3 regions of the Stutzerimonas sp. VN223-3 genome follow, and region 3 is predicted to be linked to each of the others. Evidence: predicted binding sites of a transcription regulator. Region 3 holds the regulator's gene; each other region holds the start of a gene.
The links. Region 3 encodes FliA, which starts transcription of late flagellar genes. Its sites were predicted from a motif close to CTAAAGTTTNNNNNNNNNNNGCCGNTAA; they were not measured.
Positions count from the first base shown of each region.

Region 1: D7241_RS02180 (methyl-accepting chemotaxis protein) is a predicted target of FliA. The motif match lies at 1,291-1,318, and genes of this name have one in related genera.
Region 2: D7241_RS14840 (methyl-accepting chemotaxis protein) is a predicted target of FliA. The motif match lies at 2,078-2,105, and genes of this name have one in related genera.

Region 1 covers NZ_RBEC01000001.1:469,845-473,120, forward strand. Annotated here, with positions in the region: gene D7241_RS02170 (SDR family oxidoreductase) at 1-439, opposite strand, end outside; gene D7241_RS02175 (TetR/AcrR family transcriptional regulator) at 531-1,091, shown strand; gene D7241_RS02180 (methyl-accepting chemotaxis protein) at 1,378-3,006, shown strand; gene D7241_RS02185 (ribonuclease Z) at 3,161-3,276, opposite strand, start outside.
Region 2 covers NZ_RBEC01000002.1:1,345,239-1,348,514, reverse strand. Annotated here, with positions in the region: gene D7241_RS14840 (methyl-accepting chemotaxis protein) at 1-1,985, opposite strand, end outside; gene ampE (regulatory signaling modulator protein AmpE) at 2,245-3,081, opposite strand; gene ampD (1,6-anhydro-N-acetylmuramyl-L-alanine amidase AmpD) at 3,086-3,276, opposite strand, start outside.
Region 3 covers NZ_RBEC01000001.1:804,880-808,155, reverse strand. Annotated here, with positions in the region: gene D7241_RS03745 (protein phosphatase CheZ) at 1-394, opposite strand, end outside; gene D7241_RS03740 (chemotaxis response regulator CheY) at 415-789, opposite strand; gene fliA (RNA polymerase sigma factor FliA) at 908-1,633, opposite strand; gene fleN (flagellar synthesis regulator FleN) at 1,651-2,478, opposite strand; gene flhF (flagellar biosynthesis protein FlhF) at 2,570-3,276, opposite strand, start outside.

The DNA.
Region 1 (3,276 bases), 340 kb from region 3:
CGCGAAGCCCGGCCGTGGCGCCGGTAAAAAGGATGGTGCCGCGCCCGTGCGCGACCATTCGCTTGGCCACCGCCTGGCTAGTGAGAAAGCCGGCGAAGCAGGCCATTTCCCAAATCTTGAAATACTTGCGGGCAGTCTCTTCGAGAATGCTGCAGGGCACGTTCGCACCGATGTTGAACACCATCACCTCGATCGCGCCGATATCGCGCTCGATGGTCTCGATCAACTGGGCGACATCGTCCTCCTTGCGTGCATCGGAGGCGAAGCCGTGAGCGCGACCGCCTTCGGTGATTATCTGATCGACCAGCGGTTGCAGCTTGTCGGCGCTGCGTCGGGTGACGCAGGCGATGTATCCCTCACGGGCAAAACGCCGCGCAATGGCACCGCCGGTGGAATCTCCGGCACCGATAACCAGGGCGACGCGATTGTTGTTATCCATGGGCTCGCTCTCTTGCTAAACGATCGTTAGGTAAACGAACGTTATGTTACGCTCGGCTCATCGTCAAGCGACACTCACGAGGTTGTGCTGCATGCGTTATTCCTCCAGCCACAAGCAAGAGACCCGACAGCGTTTGGTCGAAAGCAGCGGCGCCATCGCCAAGCGCGGCGGCTTCGCTACCACCGGTGTGGATGGCCTGATGAAAGCCATCGGCCTGACCGGGGGCGCTTTCTACAGCCACTTCCCCTCCAAGAACGATCTGTTTACCGAAGTGGTGCGCCGTGAGCTGTCGCAAAGCCCAATCCTTGCCCGCGAAGGCGGCTTGACCCGGCAGACGCTAGAGCGCTGTCTGGACAGCTACCTGAGCCTGGCCCATCTGCATAACCCGGAGGCTGGCTGCGCGATCCCGGCGCTCGGCGCGGAGATTGCCCGTGCCGATATTCAAGTGCGGGAGGAGGCCGAGCACTGGCTGTCTACGTTGCAACAGGCCTGGGCAAGCGCCCTGGGGGATGGCCAATTGGCCTGGGCGCTGATTGCGCAATGCGTTGGCGCATTGGTCGTGGCGCGCATGCTGGCCAGCGAAGAGACCCAGCGTGAGGTGCTCGACGCGAGTCGCAGCGTGCTGCATACGGCGCTGGAGCGTGCGGAATAGACGCGCTAGGGCGGGAGGCAATTTACTGCACCGCGTACGAGATCTCTGAGCCTATAAGGCATTGTCATGATGCTCAGCCTCAGATGCGATCCTTCCCATCAAACCGCGGAATGGCCCGGCTCTCGGCCCTCTCGGCTCTGGCTTCGATTAAACGGAATGGCACCTTCGGATAATACGAACACCGATTGGCCGATTATTTGTAATGGATAGGCGCTCGATGCCGATAGCGTTACTCCCAAGTCGGCAGGTGCCGTTGGGCTGATCCAGACAAATAGAGGGTTTCCCCATGTTGATAAGACGCCTGAAGGTCGGCCCTCGCGCTGTGCTCGGCTTTTCTGCAGTGGCATTGCTCGTAATCATTCTTGGGCTATTCGCCCAGAGCCAGATGAAAAGCATCCGCGCGACTACGGTCGAGGTCATGGACAACACGCTGCCCAGCTTCGTGTCGCTAGGTTCGATCAGCGAAGCCATGCTACGTCTGCGGATCATTTCCTTCCGCATTCTGGTCGATCGCGAGGCCGAGCAGTTGCGCAGCACCATCGCCCGCGGCGATGAGCTGGTAGCGGAGCTCGACACGTTGGTAAAGGCGTATTCCAAGCTCGTTGTCACCGATGCCGAGAAGTCTCAGTTCAATCTCTTCGAGCAGGCCCTGCAAGACTACATCGGCATCCACAAGCGGCTGGTCGAAGTCTCCGGCTCTGGCGATGTCGAAAGCGTGCGGTCACTGTTAGGCGGTGAATACACAGAGCTCTCTATCAAACTGGGCGCGCAGCTCAAGACGTTGGTGAAGATCAACAATGCCAATGCCGAAGCGTTCGCTGCGCTGTCCCAATCCCAATACGAACACTCCAACATTGGTGTGTTTGCGTCGATGGGCGTAGCCGTTGCACTGACCATTCTGCTGGCGTACCTGTTCACGCGCAGCATCGTTGCGCCGCTGAGCGAGGCTGTGAAGGCGGCTGAGGCGGTTGCCCAAGGTGACCTCACTTATCCAATCCAGGTCAACGGTGATGATGAGCCGGCCCGTCTGCTCGGTGCACTGCATGGCATGCAGCAAAGCCTCAAAGGCACTATCCAGCGCATCGTCGATTCGTCGATGCAGCTCGCCTCGGCCGCTGAAGAGCTCAACGCAGTGACCGAGAATTCAACCAAAGTGCTTTTGCAGCAGAATCAGGAAATCGAGCAGGCCGCGACGGCCGTGAACGAGATGACCGCGGCGGTGGACGAAGTGGCTGGAAATGCCACCGCGACATCTGAGGCTTCACGCGACGCCGACCGCACGGCAGGGCACGGGCGTCAGCAAGTCGACCAGACCATCACCTCTATCAATGACGTGGCAAACAGCGCCGGCGAAACCGTTGAGCAGGTTACTCAGTTGGCCGAGCGGGTGCGTGGCATCAGCTCGGTGCTCGACGTGATCCGCGCCATTGCCGATCAAACGAATCTGCTGGCGCTCAATGCCGCCATTGAAGCGGCGCGGGCGGGTGAAGCCGGTCGCGGATTCGCCGTAGTGGCCGATGAAGTTCGGGCGCTGGCGCACCGGACCCAGCAATCTACCCAAGAGATCGAGCAGATGATCGTCGGCACCCAACAGGGCACCGACCAAGCCATGTCGTCCATGCAGATCAGCAACCGGCGTGCTCAGGAAACCCTGACTATCGCGCGCGCCGCTGGCGAAGCGCTGCAGCAGATTACAGAAGCCTTCAGCCAGATCACCGAGCGCAACCTGGTCATTGCAAGTGCGTCGGAGGAACAAGCTCAGGTTGCCCGCGAAGTCGACCGAAACTTGGTGAACATCCGCGACTTGGCCATGCAGACGTCGGCCGGTGCCCACCAGACCAGTACTGCCAGCCAAGAACTTGCGCGACTGGCGGTCGACCTGAACGGGCTGGTCACACGCTTCAAACTGGCATGACGCCGCGCTGCATGCCTAGGCAGTGACGCTTAGTTGGCGTCAGCTTGCGGCTTGAGGCTAGACCGGTAAGCAGAGCGCCGGCGATCAGCGCCGCAGTGGAACCCACAATGACAACGCGATCGCCGGTGGTCGCGTTGCGCACGATAGGCGTGAGTCAGGAACCAAGCTTTACCTCGCCATCTCTCCCCACGCTCAACCGGAGGAAGTCCTCCGCCAAAAACAGCGTTCCTTCATAGAACCTCGCCGCCTCCGTCCGGATATCCTCGATCG
Region 2 (3,276 bases), on a different contig from region 3:
TCGGTCAGCTCGCGGCTGGCTTGCTCGGTATGCCCGGCTCCTTCAGCAGTTCGCTGCCCGGCTTCGTTGATCGCGACGATGTTGCGATCGATGTCGTGAGCCACCGCGGTTTGCTCCTCTGCCGCCGCGGCGATCTGCTGGTTCTGGTCGACGATGACGCCGACCGCGCCAAGGATATTCTCCAGCGCCTGACGAACCTGCGCCGACTGGCTGACCGTTTCCTCGGCCATCGAATGGCTGGAATGCATGGTTTTGACCGCGGCGCCGACACCGCCCTGGAGCCGCCCGATCATCTGCTCGATTTCTTCGGTGGACTGCTGGGTGCGTTTGGCCAGGCTGCGCACTTCATCAGCGACCACAGCGAAACCACGCCCCTGTTCGCCGGCGCGTGCGGCCTCGATTGCGGCATTGAGCGCCAGCAGGTTGGTCTGCTCAGCGACACCTTTGATTACATCCAGTACCTGGCTGATGGCCTTGCTGTCACTGGCCAGCTGATTGATCACGCTGACCGATTGCTCGATCTCAGCGGCCAATCGCTCGATGCCGCCAACCTGCGCCTCGACCAGGCTGCGACCGCTAACCGTTTCTTCATTGACGCTCTGCGCGCTGCCGACCGCCGCTTCGGCGCTGGTGGCGACTCCCTGTGCGGTTGCTGACATCTGGTTCATCGCAGTAGCGACCTGCTCGATTTGTCCGCGCTGCTCGGACACCGTCTGGTTGCTTTCGCCCGAGACGGTTTCGACGCGTGAAGCTTGACGTTCCACCTCACCGACCGTCTGACCAACCCGCTCGATCAGATCACGTATCTTAGCCACGGTCTCGTTGAATACCTGACCCAGCTCACCCAACTCATCACGGCTTTGCACTTGGAAACGCGCGGTCATGTCGCCAGCAGCAACGCGGTCCATGGTTGCACCAAGGCTCTTCAGCGACGCGCGAGTGGACATGTAGAAGGCGCTGTAAAGATAGACCACAAGCACGAACACCAGGACTAGCGCGGTGAGCAGCGAGATCATCAGCAGGCGTTTCTGCTCCAGACGCTGCTCCAATTCACCGTCCAGGAAGCCGAGAATCGAATCGTTGAGTGCGTAGGTCTTCGCCATCTCGGCGCTGATCAGGTCGTAAAAATTCTCCCACGGATGATCCAGCGCTTCGGCCATGATCACTTGGTCTTGAAAGATATCGCTGCTGATCTTCAGAGAATCGCGGCTAGCGGCAGTGTAGCTTTCAAGCTGGCGCTGCGCGGAGGCGCTGCTGCCCAGCACGTCCTGCAGTTGGGCGCCGTATTGAGCCTGTTGCTTTTCCAGTTCGAGGAGCAGTTCGTCCAGCTTGTTGCTGGCGTCGGAGTTCAGGTAGCCCTGGCCAAAGGTGTAGGAGCCGATCGCCCTGCCCTCGCCGAGGATGGCCGTGATCGAGGGCGTGACCGAGGTCAGCAGTTCGGCGAGCATCCGCACATCGCGCTGGCTGTCCTGACTCAAGCCGGACTGACTGGCAATCAGCTTGATCATCACCTGCGCCTTGCCCAGCAACGCACGCGCCATGGCGGCCTTAGCCTGCAGCGATTGCTGCGCCTGCGCCTCGCGCAGGGCCGCGTCGAGCTCATCTCGGCGGGTGTTGAATTCGGCGACCTGTTCGGGGTTGTCGCTGACTGGCACCAGGCTTTGCATCCGCGACGACAACTCTCGTTCAGCGTCCGCCAGCCGGGTCACCAGCGCCTGGACTTCACCGGTCTGACCGATGATACCCTCGATTTCGACCAGGTCTTTCCAGTCCTCCATCTCGCGTCGCAGCTGCAATGCGGTACCCAGCAGCTCGAGGCTTTGCAGCTCCGTGCGGGTGCCCACGAACTCCCGGTACGAGTCGCGTACCAAATAGAAATTAGTCAGCAACATAGGAACGAAGAAAAGGACGCTGATCAGACTGAACTTCATTCCGAAGCTCAGGCGATTCATCAATGCGATAGCGGGATACAACAGGCTTTTCAAAAGACGTCTCCCAGTTTCTTGTTGTATTGCTGGCAACATCGATGGCTGCAGCAGGGCTCGTCAAAGAGGTGGCACGAGAAAACTTATACTGGATATCGGTCGCGGGTTATGTAACTTAAGGTAATGGCAGGATGGTGGCCCGACAAGTGGCAGAAGGCTCGCCGATTCCGGCATATCCACGGCATTTATACGATCAGCGGCGGTTGCCGGAACGCTGCGAGGCAGGAACACAATCGGCCGAAAGATCTGTCCGTGATCGCTAAAGAAGAATGATCCAAAGAGCGATGGCCGCGTACCAAAGCATGCGCGTGCGCACCAGCAGGGCCGCGAGACTGTCGAGTCGGGCGAGGCCCGCTTCACCTTCGAAGGCGTCGCTCAGATCGGCCGCAGCCGGGCCTACATCCGCCAGCAGCTGCCTGGCGGGAATCTCCCAGTGCAGCAAGTCATGCAGCAACGCGCGATTGACCGCGACGAAGTTGCCAACCAGCCCGAAGCTGGCAAGCAGGACCCGCACGGGCAACCAGTCGAAGGCGTGCAGTAGCTGCCCGGCCCGCTCGCGCAGGGCTTCGCTCCGGGCGTGCTCGACGGTTAATGAAAGCAGGCGGTAGGCCAGTGCGGCCATGGGCCCAAGCAGCACATACCAGAAGATCACAGCAAAAAAACCTTGGTGGCTGCGCCAAAGCAGTTGCGCTTCTACAGCTCGCAGCAGGCTTGGCGCGTCCGACGCATTGATGCCCAGATCGCGCTCGGCCACCAACGCGGCCGCCTCACCATCGTCACGCCGCCAGGCATCGCGGAACGGCCCGAGCTCGCGCTTGCTTTGTCCGCGACCAAGGCTGTAAAGCAGCACTAGTAGATGCAGAGGCAAGCTGAGCCAGCCGTAGGCCAATGGCTTGAGCGCGATCAACAACAAGCCGAGCAGCAGGATCGGCAGCAGCACCGCCACCAGCAGGCTCAGCCATGGTTTGGACGCCAGCGCAGGGCGACTTTCGATCCGTCGCAGCAGATGCAGCCAAGGACCATCCTGCTGCACATCTCGCCGCCAATCGGTGAGTTTGTCGATCAGCAGTACCAGCAACACCACGAGAAAAATCATCTATCTATCCTTCTGGGCAGTCCCACGCAACGATCGCCGTCGCGCGCAGGCGCTGCCAATCGAATGCTGGTCCCGGGTCGGTCTTGCGTCCCGGAGCGATGTCGCTGTGGCCACAGACCCGATCCGGCGTGATCGCCGGGTAGGCTTGCTGCAGCAGGTGGCAGAGCTGGATCAGGCTTTCGTACTGAGCCTCGC
Region 3 (3,276 bases):
GCATGAAGCGCTGCCAATCAGCGGTCAGGCTCTGGGCTTCATAGCTTACGTAGTTCACTAAAGGCGCTGACTCTTCGACCAGATCCATAGTGCGATTGGCCGCTTTCTCGGTCATTTCCACGACATACGAAAGCCGGTCGGTAGCGTCAGTGATCGGTGACGGGTCACCGCCAGTGGCGCACGTATCCATCTCCAGCTTTACGATGGCGTTATGCAGCTCGCGGGTGAGCTTGCCGACTTCCTGATAGAGCCCGTGACTACGGGCCTGGTTGAGCTCATTGAACATCTGCGCCGCTTCATCGAAGCGGCCCTGCTGCAGACTTTCGATCAGCTGAGGTGCATGAGCCCTCAGAGTCGCTTCGAACTCTGCCAGGCTTTGTTCTGCTTGCGTCATAGTGCCCTCGCGGCGTTACTTCAGCCGTTGACGCGCTCGAAGATTTTTTCAATCTTTTCTTTGAGCACTTGAGCCGTGAATGGCTTGACCACATAACCGTTTACGCCTGCCTGCGCGGCCTCGATAATCTGGTCGCGCTTCGCTTCGGCGGTGACCATCAACACCGGAAGGTGCTTCAGGCGATCGTCGGCGCGCACAGCTCGAAGCAGATCGATGCCGCTCATCCCGGGCATGTTCCAATCGGTGACGAGGAAGTCGAAACTCCCGCTCTTTAACATGGGCAGCGCGGTCGTGCCGTCATCCGCCTCAGCGGTATTGGTGAAGCCCAGATCGCGCAGCAGATTCTTAATGATCCGTCTCATGGTCGAGAAGTCATCGACGATGAGAATTTTCATGTTCTTGTCCAAGTACACCTCCGTAATCCCGAAATCCCCAGAACCTGCTCACGGTCTGTTGCGGGCCTCATGAATGAAGCTCGTAAGGGCCTCTAATGCTTTTTTTGCGAACCGGCCGTTAACGGGCGCGCCACTCACCAAGGCGAGCACGCAGGCGCGCCGCGCACTGACTATGCAACTGGCTCACCCGTGATTCGCTGACGCCCAACACCTGGCCGATCTCCTTCAGATTCAACTCTTCGTCGTAATACAACGAAAGCACCAGCTTTTCACGTTCGGGCAGGTTTCCGATGGCCTCGGCCAGCGCCTGTTGAAAACGCTCGTCTTCAAGATCCCGGGACGGCTCCGGATGCGCACTGGCGGCATCCTCCCCAAATTCCCCATGTTCGCCTTCCTGAAGTAAATCATCGAAGCTGAACAAGCGACTACCCAAGGTGTCGCCCAGAATGCCGTAGTACTCATCGAGACTCAATTTAAGTTCGGCCGCAACTTCTTGATCTTTAGCGTCGCGGCCTGTTTTGGCTTCAATTGCCCGAATCGCTTCGCTGACCATGCGCGAGTTACGGTGAACCGAACGCGGTGCCCAGTCGCCCTTACGGACCTCGTCGAGCATCGCGCCACGAATGCGAATTCCAGCGTAAGTCTCGAAGCTCGCGCCTTTGCCGGAATCGTATTTTTTTGACGCCTCCAGTAGACCGATCATGCCCGCCTGCATCAGGTCATCCACCTGCACACTCGCCGGCAAACGCGCCAGGAGGTGATAAGCGATGCGTTTGACTAACGGTGCGTATTGATCGATGAGCTGATACTGCGAGTCTTTTGCCTGAGCTTTGTTGTAATACATACCGAGTCCAGCCACTGTCAGTCGTTAGGCTCTGTGGCGGGCCTGACAAGGCGCTCCACAAAGAACTCCAGATGGCCCCGCGGCGTTGCCGGCAGCGGCCAGGTATCGATCTTCTGCGCGATGGCCTTGAACGCCAGCGAACACTTAGCTCGCGGATAGGCCTCGTAGACGGCACGTTGTTTCTGTACTGCCTTGCGCACCGCCTCGTCGTAAGGAATCGCGCCGACGTACTGCAGCGCCACGTCGAGGAACCGCTCGGTCACTTTGGTCAGCTTGGCGAACAGGTTCCGGCCTTCCTGCGGAGCGTGTGCCATGTTAGCCAGCACACGAAAGCGACTGATGCCGTAGTCGCGATTGAGCAGCTTGATCAACGCATAGGCATCGGTAATGGACGTCGGCTCGTCAGTCACGACTAGCAGCACTTCCTGCGCGGCGCGAACGAAACTCACGACGCCATCGCCAATACCCGCTGCGGTGTCGATAATCAGCACGTCGATATCGTGACCAATGTCGCTAAACGCCTGTATCAGCCCGGAGTGCTGCAACGTGGATAGCTGCACCATGCTCTGGGTTCCCGAAGCCGCGGGCACTATGCGAATGCCGCCCGGCCCCTGAATCAGCACATCACGCAGATCGCATTCGCCAGCAATGACGTCGGCCAACGTGCGCTTGGTAGCCAACCCTAGCAGCACGTCGACATTGGCCAGCCCAAGGTCGGCATCAAGCAACACCACCCGGCGACCGAGGTCGGCCAGCGCCAGCGCCAGATTGACCGACACATTGGTCTTGCCGACGCCACCCTTGCCGCCAGTCACGGCAATAACCTGTACGGGATGAATACCCATTTTCAAACGCCTATATCTTGCTGGGGCCCTGAGGCCATCGATGCGTTCAGCCCGAACGCGTCTTCTTTGTCTGTGTCACGGAGCAAAGCGTTCATCCGACCTTCCGTGAAGAACCGTTGTACAGCCCGGAGAACATATCGGCCATGGTCTCTTCGCTGGGAGTCTCTTCGGACTGCAGGCTTACCGCACGGCTGACCAGCTGATGGCTGCGCGGCAGATGCAGATCATCTGGGATGCGCGGCCCATCGGCGAGGTACGCGATGGGCAAATGCTGGCTGATCGTGAGACCAAGCACATCACCCAGGCTTCCCGCCTCATCCAGTTTAGTCAGAATGCAGCCAGCCAGCCCACAGCGGCGATAGTTATGCCATGTCGCTTTGAGCACCTGGCTCTGACTGGTTGCCGGCAGCACCAGATAATTCTTCGATTTGATACCACGATCAGCCAGCGCTTCGAGCTGCATACGCATCATCGGGTCGCCCGCAGGCAAACCGGCGGTATCGACGAGAATCAGGCGCTTGCGGGCCAACGGCTCCAGCGTCTTGCTCAGCGGCTGGCTGGGGTCTATCTGAATGACCGGTACATCGAGGATGCGACCAAGGGTCTTCAACTGCTCCTGTGCACCGATGCGGTAGTTGTCCATGCTCGCCAGGGCAATGCTCTGCGCGCCGTGTTTGAGCACGTAGCGCGCGGCGAGCTTTGCCAGCGTGGTGGTCTTGCCGGCGCCAGCCGGGCCAACCAGCGCGATGATGCCGCCCTCTTCCAGCGGCTCGACCTTGCTGACCTTGATCGCCTGCG